2 regions of the Paenibacillus glucanolyticus genome follow, and region 1 is predicted to be linked to the other one. Evidence: riboswitches for the same ligand, from Rfam matches in the RefSeq annotation. Region 1 holds a riboswitch; the other holds the start of a gene.
The links. A riboswitch is a leader RNA that binds a small molecule or an ion and turns the genes downstream of it on or off. The one in region 1 is predicted to bind FMN.
Positions count from the first base shown of each region.

Region 2: linked by a shared signal. The riboswitch ahead of ribD (bifunctional diaminohydroxyphosphoribosylaminopyrimidine deaminase/5-amino-6-(5-phosphoribosylamino)uracil reductase RibD) and the one ahead of WDY75_RS24715 (DMT family transporter) in region 1 are both predicted to bind FMN.

Region 1 is NZ_CP147845.1:5,258,846-5,266,133, forward strand. Features, by position in the region: gene WDY75_RS24705 (hypothetical protein) at 1-327, opposite strand, end outside; gene WDY75_RS24710 (sigma-70 family RNA polymerase sigma factor) at 342-779, opposite strand; gene WDY75_RS24715 (DMT family transporter) at 1,099-2,079, opposite strand; FMN riboswitch at 2,222-2,390, opposite strand; gene WDY75_RS24720 (hypothetical protein) at 2,590-2,976, opposite strand; gene WDY75_RS24725 (choice-of-anchor I family protein) at 3,221-7,288, opposite strand, start outside.
Region 2 is NZ_CP147845.1:4,349,636-4,356,923, reverse strand. Features, by position in the region: gene WDY75_RS20470 (spore germination protein) at 1-232, shown strand, start outside; gene lysA (diaminopimelate decarboxylase) at 350-1,681, shown strand; gene WDY75_RS20460 (peptidylprolyl isomerase) at 1,901-2,332, shown strand; gene WDY75_RS20455 (thioesterase family protein) at 2,416-2,811, opposite strand; FMN riboswitch at 3,037-3,219, shown strand; gene ribD (bifunctional diaminohydroxyphosphoribosylaminopyrimidine deaminase/5-amino-6-(5-phosphoribosylamino)uracil reductase RibD) at 3,605-4,705, shown strand; gene ribE (riboflavin synthase) at 4,733-5,401, shown strand; gene WDY75_RS20440 (bifunctional 3,4-dihydroxy-2-butanone-4-phosphate synthase/GTP cyclohydrolase II) at 5,447-6,685, shown strand; gene ribE (6,7-dimethyl-8-ribityllumazine synthase) at 6,941-7,288, shown strand, end outside.

The DNA.
Region 1 (7,288 bases):
CTTCAAGCTATCCATGTATTGGCTCGCAAAAGCGGTCGTGCTAAGTATCATGATCATCGCGGCAGCGATAACGATACTGGCTTTATATTTTTTCACTTTCCTGTTTTTCAACACTATTGTTTCCTCCTCTTGAATATGGTTCATCGCTCGGTTCTTGATCCGTTCCATACTGATCTGCTCCGTCAACTCGCGTTCCTCATCCTCCGTAAGGAGGAGATTATCCAGATTCTGATTGTCGATATTGGCCATAATATCTACAATTCGCCGCTTCACTTGCATCCATCCCCTTTCGTTATCGATTTGAAGCTTCACTTCTATAGACACCATCCTTCATAGAAATCCTACGGATTCTCGGTTTCATAATGAATGCGCAGTTTGTCCCTTGCCCGGCGAATCCGCGCGGTGACGGCTTTCTCCTGCATATTCAGCCTGCTTGCAATGTCGCGGATTTTCTCCAAATAGAAATACCTGCGGATGAATATTTCGCGATCAGGTTCGCCCATCCCCTGCACCATGCCGCTTATCGTTTCTTTCTCCTGCCGCAGAATAGCCAATGCCTCGGCAGAGGGACATGAAACTGCATCATCTTCCAATTCAGATTCAATGATACGCTGTCTTTTTCGCAATGCATTCAGGGTATGATTGCGTGCGGCTATGGCCAGATAAGGCCTGAGACTATCCCCGCGCAGAATGATTTTGGGCCCGTCTGTCCACAGCCTGATGAGCACATCACCGGCTATTTCCTCCACATCGTAGGAATTAAACCGCCCACCTGCCACCTTAGCGACCACCGCGGCTATGTAGCGTGAATAGCGCTCAACCAAAGTTTCAAAACATTGCAGATCTTTCCTTGCAAGCCATCCAACAATGTCCGATCCTCCATGGATCCTCCCCCCTTAATCATCTCTTTTGGTGAACCCAGCCCCATAGATCAGGTGCTACTATATAAGACACCTATAATTCTAAAAACCCTACACACCTTTTGATAAAATGATCCTTTCACAGTACGACCAACCCAATGGAATAACTTTGTCACGACAAAAAAAAGCCGATCCATTTCGGATCAGCTTTTCTGCAAGCACATTTGAAATTACTCCATTACTGTAATGAAGGAGAAGCCTCGGATTGTTGTCTCGATATAATAAACAGCACGATCCAGATCAACAGGAAGCCCAGGAGCTGCGGACCTGTTACAACCTGCTGGAATACGATCCAGTTGATGAGCACGCCTACCATAGGGAAACTCAATTCAGCGAGTGTCGCTACAGAGGCTTTGGTCGTGGTCAGCCCTTTATAATACACAAGCAAGCTCAGAAGACCTGGCAGCAGTGCCTGACCGATAAGATTCAAGGATACCAGGGCAAAGTCGCCTGTACCCCATGCCGGCATATTCCATGCAGCGCCCTCGCTCCACGTAATGACGGTCAGAAGGGGCAGTGCCAGCACAAAGCGCAGCGAGGTTACCGTCTCGTACTTCAGCTTGCCTACCATCAGGCGTCCCATCACCGTTGAACCACCCCACAAGGCTGCTGCGCCTAATGACAAGAGGCTGCCTACCTGAATAAATTCATTCCAATGTCCAATGGGCAGGGTTAAACCGAAGGTCAGCAAATACGTACCTGCCAGAGCAATCACGAGTAAAATCCCGAAATGACGGGGGAGCTTCTCCTTAAGCAGCAAGCTGGCCAGTATAATGGCAAATAGCGGCTGCAGCTTCTGAAGAAGCAGGACGGCATTCAGATTGCCGCTCGACAGTCCCATCGTAAACAAGACGGTAGCCAATGCCGAGCCACCCCAAGAGATGAACAGCAGTGCACCAACATGATTCCATCCAAGCCCCTTTAACTCCATGCGGTTCTTCCATAATACAGGAATAGCTATCAACGAAATAATGACGTGTTCAAGCAACACAATCTGAGCAGAAGTCAGATTCTTCAGCAGAATGACCCGGAATAAAGGATCAACGCCCCACAGGGCGGCTCCCAAAACGACGAGCCAAAACCCTCCCTTAAAACGTCGGCTTGCGTGTGTGTCGGAATCGTAGGGTTTAACCTCGACTCCGGTATTAACATTACTCATCTTGCCCTCTCCTGTCTTGAATACGGAGGTCTTGCTAGCAGAAAGCCCCCGTAGACGACATGTGTCGACATATACGGGGGCTGATCAAACAAGCCTACTGTGAAACGGATGTATTCCTATCCCGTTCCACAGCAAACTCATCTTTGATCTTCTCCCATCCGGACTTTACCGTCGGCCTTGGATTTGCACCAAGTCAGTCGCTGCATTCATATTAATACCAGAACGTAGCGAGTCGCGGGCTGAGGTTCGTTCTTGTTAAGGAACGAACCATCACCGCCGGTTAGGAATTTCACCTTACCCCGAAGATCCATATTCATGTTTTATTTGGTAACGCATTAATTAACCAATAATTCCTATGAGCTTAGTCGATATATTGAAATTATAACATGAATGGTTTCATGTAAATACATCTATTTTCAAAATAAATGATTTTCGCTCCGGATTCAATGAGAAATCTCACATTCAACTAATCTTACTGAGAATTATACAGCAAGTATCAATTAGTTACCACTATGATTTTTTGCCATTTTCCCGTGATGTCTCGAATACGGCTCCACCTATAATCCCTGCTGCACCTGCCTGAAGGTTCAACAGATGGAGTGCCTCCTTCGTATTCAGACTCATTCCGCCCGTTTGAGGCAAAGGCGCCAAGAGATGAGATGAATCGGCGGCAGCCTCATCCTTGTACTGCTTCGTTTCGCTTAACAATATCTTGCTCCCATTCGATTGAACGATGTATTGGCGCAAATAGCCGCCTTCCCTTACCGTCACAAGCCTGCCTTTGTTCTCTTCTTCTTTCTTGTTCTTCTGAAAGATCTCTTCAAACCCTTCCTGCCCCGGCTTTGCGATCTTCAGCCGGGCAGAATTCCAGCTCGAATAGTCGGATTCGATACGCATATGGCCACATCCTTATCAGCTTATTCATTCACTGATATTATCGGTGACTTGGCGCTTCTGTTTAATTCATGGCAGCGCTGACCTTCACCGCAGGACAAGATCGCGCTTCAATACACGGACAACGTCAATAATTTCACAGCAGTAATAGACTGCTCCTGTGTTTGATGCTGTACGAAAAGACCGTCCTTAAGGCTCATAGAGAGCCTTAAGGACGGTCTTGTGGTTGCATGACTTCAGTTTGATTCTAGTCCATCCATTGGAGCTGGACCAGAGCACGGTTCAAAACCAGCGCCGCTTGAGCGCGGGTAACCGAGTCGAGGGCCCCATAGTTGCCACGGTGGTCACCCTGCACAATGCCTTGATCTGCCAAGCGACCGATATTTGCCGCCGCCCAGGCCGGTATGGAAGCTTGATCCTTGAATCTGTTAACAGCGTCCGTACCCTTGCCAGCTGGAGCAGATGGACTCACCGCCTCCATCGCACGGGTCAGCATCACGGCCATCTCGGCACGCGTCATGCTGGCGTTTGGCGAGAAGGCTCCTCCATTACCGCCTTCAATAATACCGTAGAGCGAGGCCGCACCAATCTCGCCAGCATAAGCGGCGTCATCACGGACATCCTTGAACTTCCCGCTCTCGATTACAGGACTGAGGCCCATGGCGCGTACCAGCATAGCTGTAAATTCGGCACGCGTGATCTCTCTGCCAGGCGCATATGCATTCGCATTCACTCCGTTCACGAGCAGTTTGGAGGCCATGGATTCAATCTGTTCCTTCGCCCAGTGACCATCAAGATCCGTAAACGTCTTCTTGAACTGCAGCAGCGTATAGATGCCGTTCCCGGCATGCTTCACTTCCATGGCAGGTTTACCGTTCCATGTGGTCTTTACAGCCGGAACAAATCGGAAGATCCCTGCTGCATCATCATAGATCACGGCTGTAACGGAATCTGAATTCGCTCCTGCCGGAAGCGGTAAAATCCGGCTGACCATCTTCTTCCCGAAATCTTTCACTTCTTGCTCTTGCCCCTGTGCTCCAACGGCAACACCGAACTTGACGGCTGTACCGTTCACCGGAGCTGCACCCATGGAAGCTGCCTTGCGTGACATATCGTTTGCCATCTCGGCGCCAATCGGACTCACAGATACTTTCACCTGAAGGCTGCTTGAACCCTGTGTCTGCTTCAATGCTCCATCCAGATTCAGCGCTGCCAGTGGAAGACGGTAAGCGCCAAGAGCGGTTTCCACAACCACGACTGCTTGCTCATTCTGTTCCACCGCTTGAATCAGCCATGCAGCCGGTATGGCCGCTTCTGCAGCGCCGGTCAGGTCGGAAGCCCGAATCACAAGCTCCTGCTGACCACTGGCTGACAATCCGGCAACGGCTTTCTTCCAGGCTGCTTCATTAACGGTAATCTGAGCCGTTGACCCACCGGAGACGTCGATCTTGAGATCATCGCCTGTCATCACGTTCGCTGCTGAATTGCCACCGGTCGAAGGAGACGTTGGCCCGGTTGTTGGCGGTGTGACAGAACCGCCGCCTCCCGATCCGCCTGATCCTGTGCCAGGCTCTGGCGACGACCCGCCATCACCAGGGTTTGCCGGTTTCTTCTGCTCGATAATCCGTCCCTCTACCTTAGGCGATACGGTTCCGCCCAACTTCGTTACATACTCCATAAAAATTTCGTAATCCGGATAGCCCAGATCCTCGTTGTATTTCCCTTCGGCAATCGCGTCGGCAAAGGATTTGTATCCATCCCCGCCCTTGGCCACAAAGCTGTTCGTAGCCATGCGGTACGTCTCCGACAGTACCAGAGGTTTGTAACTTCCGTCCTTCATAATCTGAACATCAAACACTTTGTTTCCAGCCGGTGCCGTTGAATCCCACTTGAATTTCATGCCGGCGATTTGCGGGAATTTACCCGGCAAATCCGTCAGCTTGGCACCACTGATTCCATTCTCCAGTCCGTCCTTCAACTGCTGGCCTGTAACATCCAGTACAAACAGGGTATTTCCGAAAGGCATCACCGTACGCAGTTCGCCCATCGTGATTTCACCTTCGTCGATGGCGGCGCGGATACCACCACCGTTCATTAGAGCCACATCGGCATTTTTAAGCTCTTTGGCTTTTGCCAGCATGCCGTCAGCGATGAGATTGCCCAGATTTGTCTCCTTGGAACGGACATTCTCGCGATTCCCGTCAAGCACGACTGCTGCAATACCGACAACCTGCTTCATCAGCTCTTCCAATTCCGCTTTATAAGGATCCAGCATGTCCTTGGCCTGCGTATCTTCTGCTACCGTATTGTCAACAGGGATCAACTTGCCGCCAAGCTCGCCTTCCCCAACGAGGACAACGCCGTTGTTGTCAAATTGCAGATCTACCCGGCCCAAGAATTTGCCCCATTCATTGGCTTGCACGATAACCGTTGGTGTCTGGTGATCGTTGTCGATAACCACTTCCGGTGCATTCAGCGTTGTATGGGTATGACCGCCAACGATGAGGTCAATGCCTTCAACAGCCTTCGCAAGCTCCTGGTCCCTTGCGTAACCAAGGTGGGAAAGGGCGATGATTTTGTTAAGTCCATCCTTCTCCATAGCTTCCACCGTAGCCTGAGCGGAAGTCACCGCATCCTTGAATATAACGTCTTTACCCGGGCTGGAGGTTTCAGCCGTATCTTCGGTCGTTAATCCGAACACCCCTACCTCCTGACCGTCAACCAGCAGGGTCACATAAGGATACACCCCACTGTTGGCCGTCGTTTTCGGTTGCCGGGTGTCGATCAACGCCGGATTTTTAAGCAAGTTCGAAATGTTGATATCCCGGCTCAGGTCCACGTTAGCGCTAACCAGCGGGAATTGTGCCTTGCTCACGAAATCTGCAAGCGCCTGGGTCCCTTGGTCGAACTCATGGTTTCCGAACGTCATGGCATCATAGCCCATGTAGTTCATGAAGGCCAGATCGGCCAATCCGAACCATTTGGTGAAATACAGATCGCCCGAGAATACATCCCCTGCATCCAGCAGCAGGTTGTTTCCGCCCTCGCTGCGCACTTGCTCGACCAGCGTTGCCCGTCTGGCCACTTCACTCAGATGTGCATGGGTATCGTTGGTATGCATGACCGTCAGCTTCCATGGCTCGTCTACGTCCGAACCATCCGTAACCCGGACGGGTACTTCCGCTGCACCGTAACCGTCCTTGCTCAGGACGGTGATCACGGCTTCACCCACGGACAGTGGCGTTACCAGTCCGTTCTGATCCACGGTGGCTACCGCTTCATCGGTAGAGCTCCAGACGAGCTCTGTTGAACCGCCTTGAGTCGGTTCAACCGTCGCTTGCAGCTGCGCCTTGGCACCGCCTGCAGCCAGTGTCAACGAAGACTTATCCAGCGAGATTCTACTAACTTTGAGCTCTAGCAGAGCCACAGTTCCGCTAACCTCGTTGGCAACCAGCAGCAAGGGACGTCCTGTCGGACTGTCGAAAGCCGATATAAAGTCCAATCCCTCCGGACCGGAGTCCGAGGTAATGCCGGCTGTAAAATCGCGTGTGTTGATATAGTTCAGGAATGTCGGAGCCGACGGATCACTTACGTCATATGTCATAACTCCGCCAATACGCTCCAGTCCGACAAAGGCCAGTGTTTTCTGCCCTACCTTGCCCACCGTTACATATTCCGGCTCTGGTCCTTTCTTGGAGCTGCGGCTGTCCAGATCGATTTTGTCATTACTTGCATTAAAGTATTTCGGCAGACGCTCAGCCGTAATCTTCTCGAAATCGCTGCCGCTGTCGTAGACGGGGGACATATGGTCTGCATTCCATATGGAGAATGAACGGGCACCATACATGTACAATCCGTCATTGCCCATATCGCTGGCAACCTCAACCTTATCGTAGGTACTCCCTTTGTCCGCCAGGAATTGGGCAGCCGCCGAGGATGGATTCAGGCCGGATTTCAACTTGCCAACGTCACTTTCATTGCTTCGATCGTCCCAGCCAGTTGCGTCCCCTTCATTCGCAGACAGAATGTATTGCTGTCCGTTTACGCTGTAGGTCGCGATTCCGTCCGGCATATACATCCCGTAAAAAGGGACGTTCTCAAACTTGATTTGGCCGTCCTTCAGGAGATCCAGCTCGTTCCCCGTTTGATTGAAGTCCTTGTATCCCAGTCCCCGAACCGATGTAATCGACTTGGAGGCGATATCGACTACTGCCATCGCATTGTTCTCCTGCAAAGCGACATACGCAGTCTGCTCATCCTCGGACAAGGCAATGTATTCGGGCTCCAGATCGTGGATGGCAGACGTTTTCGGTCC
Region 2 (7,288 bases), 910 kb from region 1:
GTTTGGAGCAAAGGGCTTTGTCATAGGGACCACACTTCTGATTCTGGTTCTGACCACCCACCGCTCCTATAACTCCTCTTACCTGTGGCCATTCATACCATTTAGTGCAAAAGCAATGGGCGAAATTTTATTCCGGAAACCGCTGCTGATGTCGAGAAGAAGGCCGGCTATCAATAAAACCCGTGACAACACAAAAATGGGCTCTGACATGAATCCGCGAGGAGAGCATTAACAATAACACAAATGTTGTGTTGAAAAATCCATTTTGCTTCGCTTACGTTGTCTGCTATACTGTGAACAATTATTCGGTTATCCTATTTTGAAACAATGGATCGGAGGAATTGTAAGCATGTTTTTACACGGTACAAGTAAGATCAACGATCAGGGGCATTTGGAAATCGGCGGGTGCGACACATCCGATTTGAAAGCTCAATATGGAACACCACTATATATTGTAGACGAGCAGTCGGTGCGCAACCGCTGTCGGGAATATATCGAGGCATTCAATGCTTCCGGGTTGAAATTCCAAGTCGCGTATGCAAGCAAGGCGTTTTGCGTCATGGCTATGTGCCGCTTGGCGGATGAGGAAGGCATGTCGCTTGACGTGGTTTCCGATGGCGAGCTGTACACAGCGCTGCAAGCAGGATTTCCTGCGGAACGGATTCATTTCCACGGGAACAATAAGACGCCGGAAGAGATTGAAATGGCGCTTGATGCACATATCGGCTGTTTTGTAGTGGATAACGTGATTGAACTGCACATGCTGCAGGCCATTGCAGCCGAGAAGAACCGCACCGTTAACATTCTGCTTCGCGTGACACCGGGTGTTGAGGCTCATACGCATGAGTACATCTCCACAGGTCAAACCGACTCCAAGTTTGGTTTTGATATCGGTAACGGCTCCGCATATGAAGCGGTAAAGCTTGCAGAAGCACAAGGGAACATTAACTTGATGGGCATTCATTCCCACATCGGCTCCCAGATTTTTGAGGTGGAAGGCTTCCAGATGGCCGTTCAGCGTGTTGCCGAGTTTGCTTCTTCTGTAAAAGAAGGCTTGGGCGTTGTGTTCAAGGTTGTAAATCTTGGCGGCGGGTTTGGTATCCGTTATGTGGATGGAGACACTCCGCTTCAAGTATCCCAGTATGTAAAAGCGATTACGGATGCGGTGAAAACTCACTTTGCTGGTCTGGGTTCCGAACTTCCTGAAATTTGGGTGGAGCCGGGCCGGAGCATCGTTGGCGATGCAGGCACCACGCTGTACACGGTGGGCACAAGCAAGGATATTCCAGGCGTACGCAAATATGTTGCCGTAGATGGCGGGATGACGGACAATCCTCGTCCGGCGTTGTATGAATCGAAATATGAAGCAGTGCTTGCCAACCGTGCTAACGATAAGGTTGAAGAAACCGTGTCCATCGCTGGCAAATGCTGTGAGAGCGGGGATATGCTCATCTGGGATCTGGATCTTCCGAAGGTAGAGACAGGTGATTTGCTGGCTGTATCCTGTACAGGTGCCTACAACTACTCTATGGCAAGCAACTACAACCGCATCCGCAAGCCGGCAGTCGTATTTGTGAAGGATGGCCAGAGCAATCTGGTCGTACGTCGCGAGTCGCTTGCAGACATCATCAGTAACGACATCGTGCCTGCGAATGTGGCAAAAGAAACCGTAACGAGCTAAATAATCACCTCAGTTAGATATGAAAAGCCATTCCATCAGAGGGCCCGCCAATGCCTCAGGGCTGCGGTCAGGGCTCTTTGGTGTGCCTGTTCAGCTCGACATGGCGGGTGCGCGAGGACAAGTTCATTTTGCTTCGAGGCTCAATTCATAGTAAACTATAAAATGCATTATGTAACAAAACTACTGAAGCGGTCTAATAACGGAAGGAGATACACCTATATGGCAAAAAAAGCGAAGATCACACTGGAAAACGGTAAAGAGGTATTGCTTGATCTGTTTGAGAACGAGGCGCCGAACACGGTAGCCAACTTTGAGAAATTGGCTAACTCCGGTTTTTATAACGGCCTTGTATTTCATCGCGTAATCCCTGGCTTTGTCGCTCAAGGCGGCTGTCCGCAAGGAACAGGTGCCGGCGGTCCGGGTTATACCATCAACTGTGAGATTAACCCTAACAAACATGAGCGTGGAAGCTTGGCTATGGCGCATGCAGGCCGTAACACAGGCGGCAGCCAGTTCTATGTATGCTACGAGCCGCAGCCGCATCTGGACGGTCAGCATACTGTGTTTGGTAAAGTTGTGGAAGGCATGGAGTACGTGGATGCATTCAAGGGCCGCGACAAAATGGAAAAAGTAGAAGTATACGAAGCGTAATTGTTAGCTTCCGGATTGGACAGGCGCACCTTAGGGTGTGCCTGTTTTTATGATGATGGTAATTAGAAAATCGGGGATGCGGATTACGAAGGAAATAATCTGCGAAGCTCCTCCGGAACTGATCTGCTTTTGCGAGTATGGGGATCCATGGCTACACTGGTTACCTCTGCATCTGCACACAGTTCACCTTCCTTGTTGTGGATCTGCTGCAGCATGACATAACTCGTCCGTCCGACAGATTTCGGCTCGGTCGAGATGGTCAACCGATCGCCTTGACTGCACTCCTTGCGATAATTGATATTAATGTTGACGGTTACGGTTTGGACACCGAGTTGTTTTAGCACGTCATACCGGAGGTCCCCAGCCTCGTACCATTCTTCTCGGCCCCATTCGAGATACTCCAGGTATTTAGCATTGTTTACATGTCCATTGACGTCAATTTCCGTAGGTCGGACGATGATGTCCAGGGATGTTTTCATCGTTGTTTGCTCCTTTTTAACAGAGATCAATACCTCATGTTTATCCATCAATTATGTTCTCTCTTACGACAGGATACTCCTGCTCCCAGCGCATCATTGAAGAAAACAGCAGGTCATGGGAAATGAATATTAAAGTTATGTGCTTAAAAAAAGTTAGTGGTTTTTCCTTGCAATTTTCAAAAGGTGGTGATAAGATTCATCATAAGATAAAACAACTTCATAAGTTTAATCCTTCGGGGCAGGGTGAAATTCCCTACCGGCGGTGATGAATGCAGTGGGCTTAACGTAATGTTAGCCAATGACTGCATCTTAGTCCGTGACCCGGATACGTGTGTGAATGACACCGTATGCGGTGGACCTGGTGCAAATCCGGGACCGACAGTATAGTCTGGATGGGAGAAGGAGTGAAAGACACATTGGCGGCAGCAAGTGCAGTCGTGTCTATGCACAGATCGTGACATGCGTTATGTGCAGGTTTTCACATGCGAATCAAAGCAGGCTTTGGCGATTATTTGTTGTCGCTGTGTATGGCTTTGAGTTGTTTGTTGTAGGCAAAACCTGCGTTCATGACGGTTATTTACCTTGTCATCCTTTAACTTCCATCAAGCCCTGTTCCGGATTCTTCTGAATCTGAAGCAGGGCTTTTTTAGATATCAGAGAGTATGCCCCCTTTGAAACAGGGGCTTTTATGATATCGAAAGACCAATTACTGCTAACTGCAGTCTAACAATGTGGAATGTACATCGATCACTTTATTTTTTATGGAGGTTGTGAGAGGGGGCCCATGTGTACCATGGATATCGTCAACGATGAATTCTATATGTCACTTGCACTGGACCTGGCCGAACGTGCTCAAGGACAGACCGGTATCAACCCGGTTGTCGGCTGTGTCATTGTGAAGGATGGTGCGCTTGCAGGAGTGGGAACCCATCTGGAGCGTGGAACCCCGCACGCCGAGATTCATGCCTTGAACATGGCCGGAACCAAAGCGGCTGGCAGCACGGTGTATGTGACGCTGGAGCCTTGCAGCCACTACGGATCGACACCTCCTTGCAGCGAAAGGTTGATCGCCGAAGGGGTCAAGCGGGTGGTCGTGGCGTGTGAGGACCCGAATCCGCTCGTTGCGGGCAAAGGCATCCAGATGCTGCGGGCAGCCGGAATCGAGGTCGTGACAGGGATCTTGAGAGAACGTGCGCTTCGCTTAAACGAAGCCTTCATTAAATTCATTACGACGGGTCAGCCGTTCGTCACGTTGAAGACAGCAAGCACGCTGGATGGCAAGATTGCATCGAAAACCGGTGACAGCAAGTGGATATCGAGCGAAGAATCCAGGGAGCTAGTTCACACACTTCGTCATCGTCATCAAGGCATTATGGTCGGGGTGTCCACGGTCATTGCGGACAATCCAAGCCTGACAACGAGACTGAGTGTTGGAGGGCTGCATCCGGTCAGGATCATTGTGGACTCCAGCCTGCGAATGCCGCTTGATAGTCATGTGGTATCGGACGGAACGGCGCCCACATGGATTTTGACAACGGAGCAGGCAGATGAAGGCAAGCGGACATTGCTGGAGGAGCGGGGAGTTCAAGTGATCCCATGCGGGGAAGGTCCGCGCGTTGATCTGAAGGCGGCCATAGCGAAGCTCGGCCAGATGGGCATTTCCTCGATTCTGCTTGAAGGAGGCGGCACACTGAACGGCGCCATGCTGGAACAGAAGCTTGTGGATCGGCTTATCCAGTTTATTGCCCCAAAAATCATTGGAGGGTACGATGCTCCGGGGAATTTCATGTTTAGCGGTTATGAGCAAATGAACCAAGCCATCGTGCTGACAGGGCTTGAAAGTAAAAGACTGGGCGACAATATTTACATCACCGGCATTCCGGTCTGGATGTAAGACATCGGGAAGGAAGGAGGGAAGCCTGTGTTTACGGGATTGGTTGAGGAAATAGGTGAGATGAGGCGAATTGGCCGCAAAGGCGAAGCCATGCTGCTGAGCATTTCGGCCAGCCGGATCATGGAGGATTTGAAGCTGGGTGACAGCGTTTCGGTCAATGGCGTATGCTTGACTGCAACGACGATAGATCGAGGGATATTTACGGTTGACGTGATGCCGGAAACCTATAGAAATACCAACCTTAAGGAGCTTCAACCAGGTGGAAAGGTGAATCTTGAACGGGCAATGGCGGCCGGAGGCAGATTCGGGGGCCACATCGTCCAGGGACATGTGGATGGAGTCGGCGTGATTCGCAGCGTGCAGGCTGATCAGAATGCGGTGGTCTATGAGATTGCACCTTCGCAAGATGACGTGTTTAAATACATCATCCCCAAAGGCTCGGTTACACTGGATGGAATCAGCTTGACCGTTGTGAAAACAACGGATTCCTCCTTTACGGTTTCCATCATCCCCCACACGCTGGCCGAGACTGTGCTGGCCTATAAAAAAGCGGGCGATACGATTAATATCGAATGCGACATTCTTGGTAAATATGTGGACCACTTGCTGCATTACGGCTCGGAGGGTGCGGGCAGCAGACGTGGGACGAACCCGGGAATCAGCAGGGATTACCTTGCCGAGCATGGATTTGCCTAGCTGATATTCATACAGGTATCTCCATGAGAAGAAGGAGGAGTAGCAATGGAAGAGCGCTTTTCATTTCATACCATCGAAGAGGCGTTATCAGATTTGAAGGAAGGCAAGGTTGTCATTGTAGTAGACGATGAAGACCGTGAGAATGAAGGGGACTTCATCGCACTTGCCGACAAGGCAACTCCGGAAGTCATTAATTTCATGATTACGGAAGGCCGGGGGCTGGTATGTCTGCCGATGACGCAGTCCCGGGCACAGGAGCTTGATCTTAAACCGATGGTTACCCAGAACACGGACTATCATGGAACGGCCTTTACGGTTTCTATTGATCATAAGCATACCACGACAGGCATCTCCGCTTATGAACGGTCCGTGACTGTTCGGGGCATTATGGATTCAAGCGCAACCGCGGCTGATTTTCGCAGACCGGGGCATATGTTTCCCCTTATAGCCAAAGACGGCGGAGTCCTTCGCCGGGCCGGCCATACAGAGGCTGCTGTAGATCTTGCCAGATTAAGCGGGTCCTATCCTGCCGGGGTCATCTGTGAGGTGATCAAGGAGGACGGTACAATGGCACGACTTCCGGATCTGGTGGAGATTGCCAAGAAACATGACTTGAAGCTGATCAGCATCAAGGATCTGATTCATTACCGCAATGAGAAGGAAAAGCTTGTCCAGCGAGAGGTATCTGTACGGATGCCTACCGATTTCGGCGTGTTCCAGGCTGTTGCCTATACCAACGATGTGGACAATAAAGAGCATATTGCCTTGGTGAAAGGGGAGATTGACGGCAGCGAGCCTGTCCTGGTGCGTGTGCATTCCGAGTGCCTGACAGGTGATGTATTTCACTCCCATCGCTGTGACTGCGGTCCTCAATTCGAGGCGGCACTCCGTCAAATTGATGAGGCGGGAAGAGGCGTTCTTCTCTACATGCGTCAAGAAGGGCGCGGCATTGGCCTGATCAATAAGCTGAAAGCTTATAAGCTGCAGGAAGAAGGTCTGGACACGGTTGACGCGAACCTAAAGCTTGGCTTTGCCGCCGATTTGCGGGATTACGGCATCGGGGCTCAGATTCTGAAGGATCTGGGCGTAAGGCAGATCCGCCTGCTGACAAACAATCCGCGCAAAATCAAAGGCTTGGAGGGCTATGGCTTGGAGGTCGTGGAACGCGTGCCGATCCAGATGCCGGAGAACGAGGATAACACCGGCTATCTTCATACGAAGCAAGCGAAGCTCGGTCATATGCTGAAATTCGATGATATCGAGCAGAACGAGAGCACCAACTAATCCCCAACAAAATAAAAGGTCAATCTGGTTTTTTGGTTGCTTCTTAGACAGACCGAGCGAAGAGGACGGAATGCTGCTGGAGAAGCGTTAGCGGTCGCCTTTAACTCCTGATTTCCACCTTGGAAAATAAATCCTGAAATCAGGAGTTAACAGCGATCGGAAGCAGCAGCCGTCAGCGCAGCGGGCTTCAAGGAGCAATTGTAAACACCAGTGAGACCTTATATAAACTCCAATCCGAAAGGAAGTCATCCCATTATGGCAACAATATTTGAAGGTAAATTAATATCCGAAGGTCTGAAATACGGTATTGTCGTGGGTCGTTTTAATGAATTTATTACCAGCAAGCTGCTGAGCGGCGCACTCGACGCATTGAAGCGTCACGGAGCCCAGGAGAATGAAGTTGATGTGGCCTGGGTGCCGGGAGCGTTTGAAATCCCGCTCATTGCCCAGAAGATGGCAGAAAGCGGCAAATATGATGCCATTATCACCCTGGGAACCGTCATCCGCGGCTCCACTACCCATTATGATTATGTGTGCAACGAAGTGGCTAAGGGCGTATCGGCCATTAACCTGAAGACCGGCGTACCTACCATTTTCGGTGTG